4 regions of the Enterobacter cloacae complex sp. HYC080_NIDB genome follow, and region 3 is predicted to be linked to each of the others. Evidence: predicted binding sites of a transcription regulator. Region 3 holds the regulator's gene; each other region holds the start of a gene.
What was found. The regulator PurR, encoded in region 3, represses purine synthesis genes. The targets are predictions, from matches to a motif close to CANGCAAACGTTTGCNTG.

Region 1: cvpA (colicin V production protein) is a predicted target of PurR. The motif match lies at 2,931-2,948, and genes of this name have one in related genera.
Region 2: raiA (ribosome-associated translation inhibitor RaiA) is a predicted target of PurR. The motif match lies at 1,933-1,950, and genes of this name have one in related genera.
Region 4: carA (glutamine-hydrolyzing carbamoyl-phosphate synthase small subunit) is a predicted target of PurR. The motif match lies at 2,264-2,281, and genes of this name have one in related genera.

Annotation. Positions count from the first base shown of each region.
Region 1 is NZ_CP114212.1:1,368,490-1,372,992, reverse strand. It holds gene O1723_RS06545 (UbiX family flavin prenyltransferase) at 177-746, opposite strand; gene purF (amidophosphoribosyltransferase) at 836-2,353, opposite strand; gene cvpA (colicin V production protein) at 2,387-2,875, opposite strand; gene dedD (cell division protein DedD) at 3,095-3,781, opposite strand; gene folC (bifunctional tetrahydrofolate synthase/dihydrofolate synthase) at 3,771-4,503, opposite strand, start outside.
Region 2 is NZ_CP114212.1:1,128,287-1,132,789, reverse strand. It holds gene rluD (23S rRNA pseudouridine(1911/1915/1917) synthase RluD) at 1-911, opposite strand, end outside; gene bamD (outer membrane protein assembly factor BamD) at 1,043-1,780, shown strand; gene raiA (ribosome-associated translation inhibitor RaiA) at 2,048-2,389, shown strand; Phe leader region at 2,493-2,618, shown strand; gene pheL (pheA operon leader peptide PheL) at 2,494-2,541, shown strand; gene pheA (bifunctional chorismate mutase/prephenate dehydratase) at 2,649-3,809, shown strand; gene O1723_RS05405 (SMP-30/gluconolactonase/LRE family protein) at 3,806-4,503, opposite strand, start outside.
Region 3 is NZ_CP114212.1:2,549,239-2,553,741, reverse strand. It holds gene punR (DNA-binding transcriptional activator PunR) at 1-782, shown strand, start outside; gene purR (HTH-type transcriptional repressor PurR) at 800-1,825, opposite strand; gene cydH (cytochrome bd-I oxidase subunit CydH) at 2,123-2,212, shown strand; gene O1723_RS12055 (MFS transporter) at 2,376-3,542, shown strand; gene sodB (superoxide dismutase [Fe]) at 3,582-4,163, opposite strand; gene O1723_RS12045 (C40 family peptidase) at 4,286-4,503, opposite strand, start outside.
Region 4 is NZ_CP114212.1:3,842,861-3,847,363, forward strand. It holds gene carB (carbamoyl-phosphate synthase large subunit) at 1-878, opposite strand, end outside; gene carA (glutamine-hydrolyzing carbamoyl-phosphate synthase small subunit) at 897-2,045, opposite strand; gene dapB (4-hydroxy-tetrahydrodipicolinate reductase) at 2,500-3,321, opposite strand; gene ispH (4-hydroxy-3-methylbut-2-enyl diphosphate reductase) at 3,527-4,477, opposite strand; gene fkpB (FKBP-type peptidyl-prolyl cis-trans isomerase) at 4,479-4,503, opposite strand, start outside.

The DNA.
Region 1 (4,503 bases), 1.2 Mb from region 3:
TATGTTAATAAAACGTTGCGATATTGCCTTAATGGTGAAAGATAGCAGGTCTGCCGAACGAACCGGAGAGAGAAAAAGGGAAAAAACGAATTAAATGTCGAGGATATGATCGCCGTTGCATAATTGCCCTGAAACAGGGCAACGTCTCTTTTCATGCACAGCATGTGTGCACAGAATCAGGCTCCCTGCCAGCGGGTGAAGAGATCTTCCGGCAGGTCGATATCAAACTGATCCAGCACGCGGTTGACGGTCTGGTTGATCACATCATCCAGCGACTGCGGGCGATGATAAAACGCCGGTACCGGCGGCATGATCACGGCGCCCAGCTCGGCGGCCTGGGTCATCAGGCGCAAATGCCCCAGATGTAGCGGCGTTTCCCGCACGCAAAGCACCAGCGGGCGACGTTCCTTCAGCACGACATCCGCCGCGCGCGTCACCAGCGTGTCGGTATAGCTGTTCACAATGCCGGAGAGCGTTTTAATTGAACAGGGCAGGATCACCATGCCAGCTGTTTTAAACGAGCCTGAGGAGATGCTGGCGGCGATATCGCGCGCGTCGTGCACAACGTCGGCCAGTGCCTGAACATCACGCAGGGAGAGATCGGTTTCAAGGGAGAGGGTTTGTCGCGCCGCCTGGCTCATCACCAGATGGGTTTCGACTTCCGCTACGTCGCGCAAAACCTGCAGCAGACGTACGCCGTAAATGGCGCCACTGGCACCGCTGAGCCCAACAATGAGTCGTTTCATGATTTTCGCCCTTACTGATTTCAGGGCAGACTGTGCAGGATTTCGCGGGGAGTTGCAAGTGAGGGCGAACGCCCTCACCTGCAGAGAGATCAACCTTCGTTGTGCATCTCTAAACTTTCGAGATCGTTTTGCAGCTGAACGGCTTTCGCATCGTCGTTGCGCAGCGAATCAAGATAGTCAAGGTACTGCTGGTCGACGTCTTTCGTCACATAGACGCCGTTAAACACGGAGCATTCGAACTGTTGAATCTCCGGGTTCTCGGCGCGCACCGCGTCGATAAGATCGTTCAGATCCTGGAAAATCAGGCCATCGGCGCCGATAATCTGACGAATTTCGTCCACTTCGCGACCGTGGGCAATCAGCTCATTGGCGGTTGGCATATCGATGCCGTACACGTTCGGGAAGCGAATTTCCGGTGCGGCAGACGCCAGATACACTTTCTTCGCCCCCGCTTCGCGCGCCATCTCGATAATCTGCTCAGAGGTGGTACCACGCACGATGGAGTCATCCACCAGCAGAACGTTCTTATCACGGAATTCGGCGCGGTTGGCGTTCAGTTTACGACGTACAGACTTACGGCGCAGGTGCTGGCCCGGCATGATGAAGGTGCGGCCAACGTAGCGGTTCTTCACGAAGCCCTGACGGTAAGGTTTATCCAAAATACGGGCAATTTCCAGAGCGATATCGCAGGAGGTTTCCGGGATAGGAATAACCACGTCGATGTCGAGATCGTCCCATTCGCGAGCAATCTTCTCGCCGAGCTTCGTGCCCATATTTACGCGCGCGCTGTAGACGGAAATCTTGTCGATGAAGGAGTCCGGGCGGGCGAAATAGACGTATTCAAACAGGCACGGGTTGCTGACCGGGTTGTCGGCACACTGACGGGTAAACAGCTGGCCCTTCTCGGTGATATACACCGCTTCGCCCGGCGCAACGTCACGCAGGAATTCGAAGCCCAGGGTATCCAGCGCCACGCTCTCAGAGGCAACCATATATTCGGTACGGCCATCGCCAAGGTCGCGCTTGCCCAGCACCAGCGGACGAATGCCGTTTGGATCGCGGAAGGCAACCATACCGTGACCGATAATCATCGCCACGCAGGCGTATGCACCGCGGATCTGGCGGTTGGTCGCAGCAATGGCAGCAAAGATATTGTCTGCTTCCAGCGGGTAGTGACGGAAGTTATCCAGCTCGCTGGCGAACACGTTGAGCAGGATTTCAGAATCAGAGGTGGTGTTAATGTGGCGACGTTTCTCTTCGAACAGCTTTTTACGCAGCTCATGGGCGTTGGTCAGGTTGCCGTTATGGGCAAGGGTGATGCCATACGGTGAGTTGACGTAGAAAGGCTGTGCCTCAGAGGCGCTGGAACTGCCAGCAGTAGGATAACGAACGTGACCGATCCCCATATTACCTTGCAGACGCTGCATATGGCGGGCTTCAAACACATCGTTTACCAGGCCATTCGCCTTACGTAAACGGAAGCAGTTGTTTGCATCAATGGTGATGATACCCGCAGCATCCTGCCCACGGTGCTGAAGCACCGTTAACGCGTCATAAATCGACTGGTTTACCGGCATGAAACCGGCGATACCGACAATACCGCACATTCGTCTTTTCCTCGTTAAGCCACATCTCAGGGTTTATGCCCTGGGCAAAAAACTCGACGAGCTTTGCAGATAGTCAAAGAACCATCTGATGATGAAGCTAAACTCAGGAATGAGCTGCGATTTCTGCCAGTCTTCACTTTTGGAGAACCCGGTGAAGGTATCCAGGAAGAACAGGATGGCGGCCACAATCAGCACACCTCGCAACGCCCCGAAACAGATCCCGAGTACCCTGTCCGTTCCTGACAGACCGGTTTTCTCGACCAGCTGACCTATCACGTAATTGACGATAGCACCAACAATCAGCGTCGCGATAAACAGCACCGCGATGGCGATTCCATTTCGGACCAGTTCATCTTCAAAGCCCGTGAACCAGACAGACAGGTAAGTGTAGTAATGACTGGCAACAAAGAAAGCACAACCCCAAGTCACCAGCGATAACGCTTCACGAACAAAGCCACGGATCAGGCTAACCAGACAGGAAAAACCAATCACCGCAATGATGGCGTAATCAATCCAGACCATATGTGTCCCACGATTTAACGCCCTGTCATCCAGTTCGGGGCGAATTCTAACAGAAAAAGAAAACGTTTGCGTAGGGATTTCCTTCCCGCGCGTAAATAAAAAAGGCGCTGAAAAAATAATCAACGCCACGGTCCTTTTGACATCTCTGTGGACGTCTTCTCCCCCTCACCCCGGCCCTCTCCCTTGAGGGGCGAGGGTTAGGGTGAGGGGGAGATCTTATCAGTTCGCGCTATAGTTCATCACCACACCGCTCAGACCGGAGATCTGCTTCAGCTCACCCAGCGAGCCTTTCAGCTTATCTTTAGACGCTTCCGGCCCCACAAGGATACGGGTAATTTTACCCTGCACCGGCGTGGAAGGTGAAGTGTAAACACGATAGCCCGCGCTGCGCAGTTTACCCACGACCTCGTTAACTTTATCGGCGTTTTTCAACGCGCCCAGTTGCACAACATAGGCTTTGCCGGTCGGGGCTGCGTCTTGCTTCGCTGGCGGAGGGGTTTCTGACGCTGCAGCCAGTTGCTCTGCCGCTTTATCACGCGGTGGCTTCGGCTGCGGTTTCTCTACCGGCTTCGGTTTTTCAACAGGCTTAGGCTTCTCTACCGGTACCGGATCAATCTCGATGTTGTTATTCGCCGCCAGACGCGACGGGTCGAGCGACGGCGCAGCGGCATCGCCCGCGCGAACTTCTTCAGCCGCCCCTTCCGGCGGCTGGGCAGGCAGCGCCTGTGTCGCCGCAGGCAGCATATCCGGTTCATCACGGTCGCCCGGTTTCGGCACCAGCGGAATGGCTGCAAACTCGTCCTGATAATGCTTTTTCTGCCCGTCGAGCAGCCCGGGAAGAATAATCACCCCGAGCGCGACCAGCACAATGGTTCCTGTTAAACGGTTCTGAAACTTACTCGCCACCGGTTCTCCCCGCGTCCATCACTTCCATGACATGTGCCACCGTGTGGAAAGAGCCACACACCAGCACGGTATCTTCTGGTTTAGCATCCGCCATCGCGGCATGCCAGGCCTGAGCCACGCTACTATAGATTGCGCCTTTGCCGAGATGTTCCATCAACTGCTCGGCCGTCGCACCACGCGGCCCCTCAAGAGGAGCACAATACCAGCTATCGACCACACTCTCCATGCAGGCCAGCGTGCCACCGATATCTTTATCATGAAGCATACCGATAACCGCCAGCACGCGCCCGGTTTTTGGTAACGATTTGAGACGTCCTGCGAGGTACGCCGCTGCGTGTGGGTTGTGCGCCACGTCTAGGATCAGGCGCGGTGACTCACTCACTATCTGAAAACGTCCCGGCAGCAGCGCATTCTGAATGCCGTCGCGGATAGCCTGATCGCTGACCGCTAATCCGCTGGCGCGCAATGCCGCCAGCGCGGTTGCCGCGTTAGGCTGTGGCACCTGCGGCAGCGGCAGGTTGTCCAGCATTCCCTGCGCATCGCTAAAACGCCAGCCGTTATCCTGAACCTCATATTGCCAGTCAACGCCACGGCGCAGCAACAGAGCGCCCTTCTCCTGGGCCACGTCAGCAATAGTGTGCGGCATATCCGGCTCACCGACCACGGCGGGTTTATTCGCCCGGAAAATTCCGGCCTTCTCGCGACCAATGCTTTCACGATCC
Region 2 (4,503 bases), 1.4 Mb from region 3:
TCCTGTGGGAGAGGCGCATGCCACTCCATCTGAATACCGGTGATGGGGTGATAGAGACGCAGCATGGTCGCGTGAAGCGCCTGACGATCGAACTTGCGCAGTACGCTGATGAACTCATCCGATGCGCCTTTTGGCGGACGCGGACGACCGCCGTATACCTGATCCCCCACCAGCGGATGGGTAATGTGGGCCATATGAACACGGATCTGGTGCGTACGACCGGTTTCCAGGCGCAGGCGCAGGCGCGTATGAATACGGAAATGCTCCATAATGCGATAGTGCGTCACCGCTGGTTTCCCCATCGGGTGCACCGACATATGAGTGCGTTTGGTCGGGTGACGGCTAATCGGTTCTTCTACCGTGCCGCCAGCGGTCATGTGGCCAATGGCTACCGCTTCGTATTCACGGGTAATTTCACGCAGCTGCAGTGATTCCACCAGACGGGTCTGAGCAGGAACGGTCTTTGCCACGACCATCAGACCGGTGGTGTCTTTATCCAGACGGTGAACGATACCCGCGCGCGGGACGTCAGCAATCGGCGGATAGTAATGGAGAAGTGCATTAAGTACCGTACCGTCAGGGTTCCCCGCCCCCGGATGAACAACCAGGTCGCGCGGCTTGTTGATTACCAGAATGTCATCATCTTCATAGACGATGTCCAGTGGGATATCCTGCGGCTCGAAGCGGATTTCCTCTTCGATTTCAGCATTGATGGCAACAGCTTCCCCACCAAACACTTTCTCTTTTGGTTTGTCCCAGATCTTGCCGTTTACCAGCACGCGCTGGTCAAGGATCCATTCTTTTATGCGTGAACGCGAATAATCAGGGAACAATTCGGCCAAAGCCTGATCTAAGCGTTGACCGAGCTGATTTTCGGAGACTGTTGCGGTGAGTTCTACTCGTTGTGCCATAAACTGCTTCTTTGTTTAACGTTGGGTTTTACGGCTTTGCCGTTTAATATAGTGTGCTATTGTAGCTGGTCTTAATCGGGAGCAGGAACAGAGTTTCTCCCGGACAAACATTTGAGGAAAGTCAAAACGTCATGACGCGCATGAAATATCTGGTGGCAGCGGCCACGTTGAGCCTGGCTTTGGTGGGCTGCTCCGGTTCGAATGAACAGGTCCCTGACAATCCGCCGAATGAAATCTATGCGACTGCACAACAAAAGTTGCAGGACGGTAACTGGAAACAGGCGATAACGCAACTGGAAGCGTTGGATAATCGCTATCCATTTGGTCCGTATTCGCAGCAGGTACAATTAGATCTTATCTACGCATACTACAAAAATGCCGACCTGCCGCTGGCTCAGGCAACTATCGATCGTTTCATGCGTCTGAATCCGACTCATCCTAACATCGATTACGTCATGTACATGCGCGGTCTGACCAACATGGCGCTGGATGACAGTGCTCTGCAGGGCTTCTTCGGCGTGGATCGTTCCGATCGTGATCCCCAGCATGCGCGTGATGCCTTCAATGACTTCTCCAAACTGGTGCGCGGCTATCCAAACAGTCAGTACGTGACCGACGCGACCAAACGTCTGGTGTTCCTGAAAGATCGCCTGGCGAAGTATGAATACTCCGTTGCGGAATACTATACCCGCCGTGGCGCATGGGTTGCCGTGGTTAACCGCGTAGAAGGTATGCTGCGTGATTACCCGGATACTCAGGCAACGCGTGACGGCCTGAAGCTGATGGAAAATGCTTACCGTCAGATGCAGATGACCACTCAGGCTGAAAAAGTGGCGAAAATTATCGCCGCTAATAGCAGCAACACCTGATAGTGCTTCAATGCAAAACGGCAGCCCGAAGGCTGCCGTTTTTGTATCCATTTCTGATATTCGCTGAAGCGCTTTATCTCAACTCATCCCGTCAACTATGACCGCAATTTTTGCCTTCCACAAGGTAAATCTCACCTCTTCCTGCCCTGCCTCACAAAAAAGATTCCCTGACAAAAACCGACAAAATAACGTGATCTAAATCACACATTTTGACATTAGGTCGGGTATGCTGGAATCACCAAGACGGAAAGACAAGAGGTAAAATTTATGACAATGAACATTACCAGTAAACAAATGGAAATTACTCCGGCAATTCGCCAGCACGTCGCAGACCGTCTCGCCAAACTGGATAAATGGCAAACTCACCTGATTAACCCGCATATCATTCTGTCTAAGGAGCCACAGGGTTTCATCGCTGACGCAACTATCAATACTCCAAACGGCCATCTGGTCGCCAGCGCAAAACATGAAGATATGTACACGGCTATTAACGATTTGATCAACAAGCTGGAACGGCAGCTCAATAAAGTGCAACACAAAGGTGAAGCCCGTCGCGCCGCATCCTCGGTGAAAGACGCCAGCTTCGCGGAAGAAGTTGAAGAAGAGTAATCCTTTAAATTGAGTGTACCGCCAACGCGCCTTCGGGCGCGTTTTTTATTGACAGGGTGAAAACAGTACAGGTACTTTAACGGTATCAATCACAGGATGATGTTATGAAACTTACGCCGTTCTTCTTCGCATTCTTTTTTACCTTCCCCTGACCGGGAGGCGTTTCGTCGTGTGAAAAAGAATGCGAAGACGAACAACAAGGCCTCCCACACCGGGGGGCCTTTTTTATTGATAACGATAAAATGAGACAGGCGACACTATGACACCGGAAAACCCGTTACTGGATCTGCGCGTAAAAATCAGCGCGCTGGATGAGAAATTACTGGCACTGCTGGCCGAACGTCGCATGCTCGCCGTTGAAGTAGGGAAAGCCAAACTGGACTCCCATCGTCCGGTACGTGATATTGACCGCGAACGCGATCTGCTGGAACGTCTGATCCAGCTCGGCAAAGTGCACCACCTCGATGCCCATTACATCACCCGGTTGTTCCAGCTCATCATTGAAGACTCCGTTCTCACTCAGCAAGCGCTGCTCCAGCAGCATCTGAACAAAACTAACCCGCATTCTGCGCGTATCGCCTTCCTCGGCCCGAAAGGCTCTTACTCTCACCTGGCCGCACGTCAGTATGCCGCTCGCCATTTCGAAGAATTTATTGAGAGCGGCTGCGCAAAATTTGCCGATATCTTTAACCAGGTCGAGACCGGCCAGGCGGATTACGCCGTCGTGCCCATTGAAAACACCAGTTCGGGTGCCATCAACGACGTTTACGATTTGCTGCAGCACACCAGCCTGTCGCTGGTTGGCGAGCTGACGATCCCTATCGATCACTGCGTGCTGGTCTCCGGCTCAACCGATCTGAGCAAGATAGAAACCGTCTACAGTCATCCCCAGCCGTTCCAGCAGTGCAGCCAGTTCCTGAACCGCTATCCGAACTGGAAAATCGAGTACACCGAAAGCACCTCCGCGGCAATGGAAAAAGTGGCGCAGGCTAACTCGCCAGCCGTCGCTGCACTCGGTAGCGAGGCGGGTGGCGCGTTGTATGGCTTACAGGTGCTGGAGCGCAACCTGGCAAACCAGACGCAAAATATTACCCGTTTCGTGGTGCTGGCGCGCAAGTCCATCAATGTGTCAGACCAGGTTCCAGCGAAAACCACGCTGCTGATGGCGACCGGACAACAGGCGGGTGCACTGGTTGAAGCCCTGCTGGTGCTGCGCAACCACAACCTGATCATGACCAAACTGGAATCGCGTCCAATTCACGGTAACCCGTGGGAGGAGATGTTTTATCTCGATATCCAGGCCAACCTGAAGTCTGCCTCCATGCAGAAGGCCCTGCGTGAACTGGGTGAGATAACCCGTTCCATGAAAGTGCTGGGCTGCTATCCGAGCGAAAACGTCGTGCCTGTCGATCCAAGCTAACGTTCGATAAAGCGACTTTTCTTCATCCCTGCCACATTTACGGGCAGGGTGAAGATGGCGCCGGAGAGCGGATACTCAGCCACCTCTTCTGCATCCATATTTTCCCGCGTGGTCGTAATGAACAGCGTTTTCATATCATCGCCGCCAAAGCAGACCATCGTCGGGCAACGTACAGGCAAGCGATACTCTTCCAGCTGCTCCCCTTGCGGTGAAAAACGTGCGATACGCCAGCCGTCAAACAGTGCGCTCCAGTAGCAGCCTTCCACATCGACTGCCGCGCCGTCCGGTATACCTTCGCCCTCTTTAAATTGACGAAAGATCTCGCGTCTGCCGGGTTCACCCTGCTCATCAATCGGAGTGCGATAGATCACCCCATTCGGCGTATCGGAGGTATACATCCACCGCTTATCCGGACTAAACGCTAAGCCGTTATGCCCGTGAATATCACACTGGATTACTTTCGGTGTCAGATCGTTGTCGATACGCATCAGCAACGCGCCGTTGTAATCCCCCGGCCCCCAGAACGTCCCCGCATAGAAACGCCCCATACTGTCGGTTCCCCCGTCATTAAAACGCGCCAGCTGTGGGTTAGAGGGGTTATCGCACACCTTACGCTGCAGGAGGCCATGCTTATCGGCAAGCCAGATGCCATTGCGCATGGCCACGATAAACCCGCCGCGTTCACGCAACGCAA
Region 3 (4,503 bases):
TGGCCGTTCCGCTGTTTGAACGGCGACATCGTGATGTGGAATTAACGCCTGCCGGGGCGTGGTTTTTGAAAGAAGGGCGTTCTGTTATCAAAAAAATGCAGATCACCCGCGAACAGTGTCAGCAGATCGCTAACGGCTGGCGGGGGCATCTTTCCATCGCGGTCGATAATATCGTGAAGCCGGAGCGCACCCGGCAAATGATCGTCGATTTCTATCGTCATTTTTCTGACGTTGAGTTGCGTGTTTCGCAGGAAGTGTTCAACGGCGTGTGGGACGCGCTGTCGGACGGCAGGGTAGAAATGGCGATTGGGGCGACGCAGGCGATTCCGGTTGGGGGACGCTACGCCTTTCGCGATATGGGGATGCTGAGCTGGAAATGCGTAGTGGCACGCGATCATCCCCTGGCGGCCATGGAGGGGCCGTTAAGCGACGATACCCTGCGTAACTGGCCGTCGCTGGTGCTGGAGGACACCTCCCGCTCGCTGCCCAAGCGTATCACCTGGCTGCTGGATAACCAGCGTCGCGTGGTCGCCCCGGACTGGGAATCGTCGGCGACCTGCCTCAGTGCAGGGCTGTGCGTCGCGATGGTGCCCGTTCATTTTGCGCGCCCGAGAATCGACACCGGCGAGTGGGTTGAACTGACGCTGGAGAATCCGTTCCCGGATGCGGCTTGCTGCCTGACCTGGCAACAAAATGATGTTTCACCTGCTATGGCCTGGCTGCTGGATTATCTGGGGGACAGCGAAACGCTTAACCGGGAATGGTTACGGGAGCCAGTGTGACTGGCTCCGTAAAGCGATTAACGACGGTAGTCGCGGAACGGACCATCCGCAACGGAACGGCGTTCGATGAGGCGCGGGTGGACTTCAATGGACTGCGACTCTTCACGTTTGTTGACGATCCTGTCGAGCAGCATGTTGAAGGCCGTTTCACCCAGCGAATCTTTCGGCTGGTGAATGGTGGTCAGCGCAGGGGTAAAGAAGCGTGCGTTGCGCACGTTGTCATAGCCGATCACGGAAATGTCCTGCGGGACGCGCAGACCCAGCTCATCGGCCGCACAGAGCGCGCCCATCGCCATGATGTCGCCCCCGCAGAAAACGGCGGTAGGACGATGTTGCTGGGAGACAATCTGCTGCATCGCGCGGTAGCCTGATTCCGGCTCAAAGTCACCCTGTACGATCCAGTTTTCTGGCACGGTGATCAGCGCTTCTTCCATTGCTTTCATAAAGCCAGCCAGACGACCTGCACCGGTGTTACGCTCAAGCGGACCCGGGATCACGCCAATCTCACGATGACCGCGTTCGATCAAATAACGGCCCGCCATATAGCCGCCTTCAAAGGCGTTGTCGATAACGGAATCCGTGAAATCCGCACGGGCTTCACCCCAGTCCATCACCACCATCGGGATATGTCGATACTCTTCAAGCATCGACAGTACGGATTCCGGGTACTCGGAACACATCACCAGCAGGCCATCCACGCGCTTCTGCGCCATCATGGAGAGATAGGCTCGCTGTTTTTCAATGCTGTTCCACGCGTTGCCCAGAATCAGGGTATAGCCTTTCTGGAAGCAGTTTTTCTCTACCGCCTCAATGATCTCAGCAAAATAGGCCGCTTCGCTGCTGGTCGCCAGCAGACCAATCGATTTGGTGTGATTCACCTTGAGGCTGCGCGCAACCGCACTTGGCGAGTAGTGCAGCTCTTTGATTGCTGCCCAGACGGCGTTGCGCGTCTCTTCCGCCACAAAGCGGGTTTTGTTAATTACATGTGATACGGTTGTAGTGGAAACGTTTGCGCGTTTTGCTACGTCTTTAATTGTTGCCATTAAATGTCACTCCAGACCATATCCTAAACTCCTGAAATACTTGAAGGTAAACGTTTGCCTTCTCTCACCCTTATCACGCAATTTTAGATTGCGGTACGCCAGGAAAACGACACGGGACGTCAGGAGGGGGTCAATGGCCGGTACGCTAATAAATTTAGCGTGGAATTTTGTCCTATCTTGATGAAAAGGGGAAGAGGTAAAGTGGTTATCAGCTTAAATCCGGGAAGATTTTTGACGTAAACTGTGCAAAAATGAGCAAGCTCACTTTTCGTGGGGGGATTAAAAGGAGAAAAATTGATGAGTTCCGATCTGAAGTTTTCGCTGTTCACCACCATCGTTGTGCTGGCGCTGATTGTGGCGGCTGGCCTGACGGCTGCGCTGCACTGATTTACGCGGAGGGAGAATCTTCTCCCTCCCGGTTTACCGGATTGTTACTTCTCAGGCAAAAATCTTTTGCCATTTTGTTAACTTCTCATTTTTTGTGATTGATGTCATGCTTTCCGCTTCTTTGTTCTGTGTCACGACATGACACGGTATCCGGAGTTGACGCATGAAAATCAATTTTCCCCTGCTGGCCCTGGCGATTGGCGCTTTTGGGATTGGCACCACCGAATTCTCCCCGATGGGGTTGCTGCCTGTTATCGCCCGGGGCGTGGATGTCTCGATCCCTGCGGCCGGGATGTTAATCAGCGCTTATGCCATCGGCGTGATGGTGGGGGCGCCGCTGATGACGCTACTGCTTTCACACCGCGCGCGCCGTAATGCGCTGATTTTCCTGATGGCGATTTTCACCCTGGGCAACGTGCTCTCTGCCATTTCACCTGACTACACCACCCTGATGCTGTCGCGCATTTTGACCAGCCTGAACCATGGCGCGTTCTTTGGGCTGGGCTCGGTCGTGGCCGCAAGCGTGGTGCCGAAACATAAGCAGGCAAGCGCCGTGGCGACCATGTTTATGGGGCTGACGATTGCCAACATTGGCGGCGTACCGGCTGCGACCTGGCTGGGTGAAGCGATCGGCTGGCGTATGTCATTCCTGGCAACCGCCGGGCTGGGCGTGGTGGCGATGGTGGCCTTGTTCTTCTCCCTGCCGAAAGGCAGCGCGGGTGAACGTCCGGACGTGCGCAAAGAGCTGTCGGTACTGGTGCGCCCGCAGGTGCTTTCTGCACTGCTGACCACCGTGCTGGGGGCCGGGGCGATGTTTACGCTCTATACCTACATTTCACCGGTGCTGCACGATATCACCCATGCAACCCCAATCTTTATTACCGCGATGCTGGTATTGATTGGCGTAGGGTTCTCAATGGGTAACTACCTTGGCGGGAAATTTGCTGACCGTTCAGTGACCGGAACGTTGAAAGGCTTTTTAACCTTGCTGATTGCCATCATGATCGCGATTCCGTGGCTGGCGCGTAACGAGTTTGGCGCGGCCATCGCGATGGTTGTCTGGGGCGCAGCCACCTTCGCCGTGGTGCCGCCGCTGCAGATGCGCGTGATGCGTGTCGCCCACGAGGCGCCGGGTCTCTCTTCTTCAGTGAATATCGGTGCGTTTAACCTGGGGAATGCCTTGGGTGCTGCGGCGGGCGGCGCCGTCATTTCTGGCGGTCTGGGATACAGCTTTGTGCCGGTGATGGGGGCGATTATTGCCGCGCTCGGCCTGCTGCTGGTGATGATGTCCGGCCGGAAACAGCCAGAAGCCGTTTGCACGGCGGAATAATAAAAATAACGCAGAAGGGGGACCCCTTCTGCGTCTCTCTTACGCGGTGAAGTTCTTCGCGACGAAGTCCCAGTTGACCAGTGCCCAGAAGTGCTCCAGGTAGTTCGGGCGCGCGTTACGGTAATCAATGTAGTAAGCGTGCTCCCACACGTCCACGGTCATCAGCGGCGTAGCGCTGGTGGTCAGCGGGGTGCCTGCATTAGAGGTGGACACGATTGCCAGTTTGCCATCCGCTTCTTTTACCAGCCACGTCCAGCCAGAGCCGAAGTTCTTGATGGCGGCATCCGTAAACTTCGCTTTGAAATCGGCGAAGCTGCCAAAGGCGGCGTTAATCGCGGAAGCCAGTTCACCGGCAGGTTCACCACCGGCATTGGGTGCCAGGCAGTGCCAGTAGAAGGTGTGGTTCCACACCTGAGCCGCGTTGTTAAATACGCCACCCTCTGAGCTACGGACGATCTCTTCCAGCGTTTTGCCTTCGAAATCGGTGCCTTTGATCAGATTGTTCAGGTTGGTGACATACGTCTGGTGATGTTTGCCGTAATGGTATTCCAGGGTTTCCGCAGAAATGTGCGGTGCCAGGGCGTCTTTTGCATACGGTAGTGCAGGTAATTCGAACGACATTGCTTCTCTCCTTATTGTATTTAGCGTTGCCAATAACCACACAGACAACAAGGACAGGATAGCAAATTGAAAGGGTATGCAAAAGAGGAACTTACCCTGCCACGGATGCGGCAGGGCAGGGGTTAGCGAATAGTTTTCGGCGTCATCACGCGACGTGCGCCGACGTAGTGACGCACCCAGTAATCTTCACTCAGGGAGGTGATCTGAATATCCTGGCCGCTGCGCGGTGACTGGATAAATTTCCCGTTGCCGACATAGACACCCACATGGTCAGCCGTGCCGCGGCCTTGCGTGCGGAAGAAGACCAGATCGCCGTTTTCCAGCTCACCACGGCTCACCG
Region 4 (4,503 bases), 1.3 Mb from region 3:
CCCGTTTTCGGGTTCACCGAGAACTGCACGTTTGAACCGCCGGTTTCCACGCCGATTTCACGCAGCACCGCCATCGAGGCGTTACGCATGATTTGGTACTCTTTGTCGGTCAGCGTCTGGGCTGGCGCAACGGTGATGGAGTCGCCGGTGTGGATACCCATCGCATCGAAGTTTTCGATGGAGCAGACGATGATGCAGTTGTCGTTTTTATCACGCACCACTTCCATCTCGTACTCTTTCCAGCCAATCAGCGATTCATCAATCAGCAGCTCTTTGGTTGGCGAGAGATCCAGACCGCGTTCGCAAATCTCTTCGAACTCTTCGCGGTTGTAGGCGATACCGCCGCCGGTCCCCCCCATGGTGAAGGATGGACGGATGATGCACGGATAGCCCACTTCAGCCGCAACGGCCAGCGCCTCTTCCATATTGTGCGCGATACCAGAACGTGCGGTGTCGAGGCCGATTTTTTTCATCGCCACGTCGAAGCGACGACGGTCTTCTGCTTTATCAATCGCATCGGCGGTCGCGCCAATCATGGTCACGCCGAACTCGGCCAGTACGCCCTGACGCTCCAGCTCCAGCGCACAGTTTAGCGCCGTCTGGCCACCCATGGTTGGCAGCACAGCATCCGGACGCTCTTTCTCAATGATTTTGCGTACCACTTCCCAGTGAATCGGCTCGATGTAGGTTGCATCCGCCATTTCCGGGTCGGTCATGATGGTCGCCGGGTTGGAGTTGACCAGGATAACGCGGTAACCCTCTTCACGCAGGGCTTTACATGCCTGCGCACCGGAGTAGTCAAATTCACAGGCCTGGCCGATAACAATCGGGCCAGCGCCAAGGATCAGGATGCTTTTTATGTCTGTACGTTTTGGCATGGTCTTCTCGGCTCCTGATTATTTAGCGGTCTTACGGTATTGCTCGATAAGTTCGATGAAGTGATCGAACAGCGGCGCGGCGTCGTGCGGGCCTGGGCTGGCTTCCGGGTGGCCCTGGAAGCTGAACGCTGGCTTATCGGTACGATGAATCCCTTGCAGGGTGCCATCGAACAGTGATTTATGCGTCACGCGCAGGTTAGCCGGCATTGACGCTTCATCGACGGCAAAACCGTGGTTCTGCGCGGTGATCATCACCGTGTTGTTATCAATATCTTTCACCGGGTGGTTACCACCGTGGTGGCCGAACTTCATCTTGATGGTGTTCGCACCGCTCGCCAGCGCCAGCAGCTGATGGCCGAGGCAGATGCCGAATACCGGGATGTCGGTTTCCAGGAAGGACTTGATGGCGTCGATAGCGTAGTCGCACGGTGCCGGGTCGCCAGGACCGTTAGAAAGGAAGATGCCATCCGGGTTCATCTTCAGTACGTCTTCGGCAGAGGTTTTCGCCGGAACCACCGTCAGACGGCAGCCGCGGTCAACCAGCATGCGAAGGATGTTGCGCTTGGCGCCGAAATCATAGGCCACCACGTGGAACGGCAGCTCGCTCTCTTTTTTCGCTTCCGGCAGGTCGCCTTCCAGCGTCCAGCTACCCTGCGTCCAGCTATAGGCTTCAGCGGTAGTCACTTCTTTCGCCAGGTCCATGCCGTTCAAACCCGGGAAGGCTTTCGCTTTTTCCAGCGCCAGCGTGGCATCGAGGTTATCACCCGCGATGATGCAGCCGTTCTGTGCACCCTTCTCGCGCAGCAGACGCGTTAACTTACGGGTATCGATATCAGCAATCGCCACGATGTTATGGCGCTTCAGGTAAGACGAGAGATCTTCAGTGCTGCGGAAGTTGCTGGCAATCAGCGGCAGGTCGCGGATGACCAGGCCTTGCGCATGTACCTGAGAAGATTCTTCGTCAGCCGCATTGGTGCCGACATTGCCGATATGAGGATAAGTAAGAGTAACGATTTGGCGAGAATAGGAAGGATCAGTGAGGATTTCTTGATAACCGGTCATTGAAGTATTGAAAACGACTTCCCCAACCGCCGAACCCGTTGCCCCTATGGCCCGACCGATAAACTGGGTTCCGTCTTCCAGAACCAATAGCGCTGACTTAATCAAAACACCCTCCAGAGAATATTCACTCACTTTATTTGCATATTAATTCATAACCATGTCATGAATCAATGCAAATGTGTTGCCAGCGGATTTTTGGCAAACGGCGGCATTCTGGAGATTTGGAGGCTAAAAGTCAACTTAAAACGGATATTTTGTTTATCCTTTTGCAAGCCTGGAGAGAGTAAAGCCACTTAAGCGACAAAAAGATCAGGTAAATCACTGTAGAAAACGCTTGCGTGCAAGGTTTAATGAAAAATTATTCGGCGAGGCAGTGAAAAGTGGACCAAATGGTCAAAATTTACATTTCAGTAACGAAAACAAGAGATAAAAGCGCTTGTTTTTAAGCTTTAGAGCAAAAATTAAAGAAAATGAGGTAAAATAAAAGGGCAATAAAATATTGCCCTATGCAATCAATATATTACGACTGCAATAACCACATCACGATGGGTAATAATGCTTACAGATTGTTGAGATCAAGCACATCTCGCATATCAAAAAGGCCGCTCTTCATGCCTTTCAGCCACAAAGCGGAACGCACTGCACCATTGGCAAACGTCATTCGGCTGGAAGCTTTATGCGTAATTTCGACGCGTTCGCCAATATCGGCGAACATCGCCGTATGTTCGCCGACGATGTCACCCGCACGGACGGTAGCAAAACCAATCGTGCCCGGTACGCGTTCGCCGGTATGACCTTCGCGGGTATAGACCGCGCAGTCTTTTAAATCTTTATCAAGTGCATGAGCAATCGCTTCGCCCATCGCCAGCGCCGTGCCTGACGGCGCATCAACTTTGTAGCGGTGGTGCGCTTCAACAATCTCAATGTCGGTGTAGTTGCCCATCACCTTCGCCGCCTTCTCCAGTAGCTTCAGCATGACGTTAACGCCCACGCTAAAGTTTGCCGCGAAGACAATCGCAATTTCTTTCGATGCATCCTGGATGGCCTGCTTACCTGCGTCGTCAAAACCGGTGGTGCCGATCACCATCCCCTTACCGTGCTGCCGGCAAAACGCCAGATGCGTCAGCGTCCCTTCCGGGCGGGTAAAATCGATAAATACATCGAAGTCATCCTTAACCGCTTCCAGGCTGCTATGTACGGTGACGCCGGTCTTTCCTGCGCCCGCCAGTTCACCTGCATCGGCTCCCAACAGTGATGACCCTTCACGCTCCAGCGCCGCGCCCAGTGCCACGCCATCCATCTGAAGTGCCGCCTGAATCAGCTGACGGCCCATACGTCCACCCGCGCCCGCAATGGCGACACGGATCTGTGCATCATGCATAGTTATTCTCTTACGTTAAAATGATGTAAATCGTTTTCAGATTAACCAGCCTTCGCAAAGGCTGCCAACTGAAAACACCGATAATTAGAATTTAACGTGAAACAGACTTAAATATCAGTAAAAGACATGATTTTGTCGTCACGATAAAGTACGGGGCAAAAAAAAGGCCAGCACATGAGATGCTGGCCTTTCATCAGATAAGGGGTTATTCCACTTCGCGCGCATCGATACGCAGTTCTTTCGGGACCTCGAAAACAATGTTCTCTTCGCGTCCTTCGAGCGGAACCGCTTCGCCGCCGCCGAGTTCCTGCAGGCGGACAATGACGTTCTGCACCAGAATATCCGGCGCGGAAGCGCCTGCGGTCACGCCGACGCAGGCCGCATTGTTCACCCACGCTTCCTGAATATCCGTCGCGTCGTCGATCAGAAATGCCGCTTTACCCATACGCTGTGCCAGTTCGGCCAGACGGTTAGAGTTAGAGGAGTTTTTCGATCCGACCACCAGCACCACATCCGCCTGTTCAGCCAGCGCGCGCACCGCTTCCTGACGGTTGGTGGTGGCGTAGCAGATATCGTCTTTACGCGGCCCGACGATCTTCGGGAAGCGCTGGCGCAGTGCGTCAATTACATCAGAGGTATCGTCAACGGAGAGCGTCGTCTGGGTCATAAACGACAGACGGGCTTCGTTTTTGACGTTCAGCGTCAGGACATCTTCAGGCGACTCCACCAGGTACATGCCCCCTTCCGGGTTACTGTACTGCCCCATCGTGCCTTCGACTTCCGGATGACCCGCGTGGCCAATCAGAATCGACTCTTCACCACGACGGCTGGCGCGCGCCACTTCCATATGTACTTTTGTCACCAGCGGACAGGTGGCATCAAAGACCGTCAGATCGCGGCTTTTCGCTTCGTTACGGACGGCCTGAGAGACGCCGTGCGCGGAGAAGATCAGGATCGCGCCGTCCGGTACTTCGCTAATCTGCTCGATGAAAATAGCACCACGCTCGCGCAGGCTGTCGACCACGTAGCGGTTGTGCACCACTTCGTGACGCACATAAATCGGCGCGCCGTAAATTTCCAGCGCGTTTTCAACAATGCTGATAGCGCGGTCTACACCGGCGCAGAAGCCGCGCGGGTTAGCCAACAGGATCTGCATTTTAAGCCTCCAGTGCTGGGTCAATC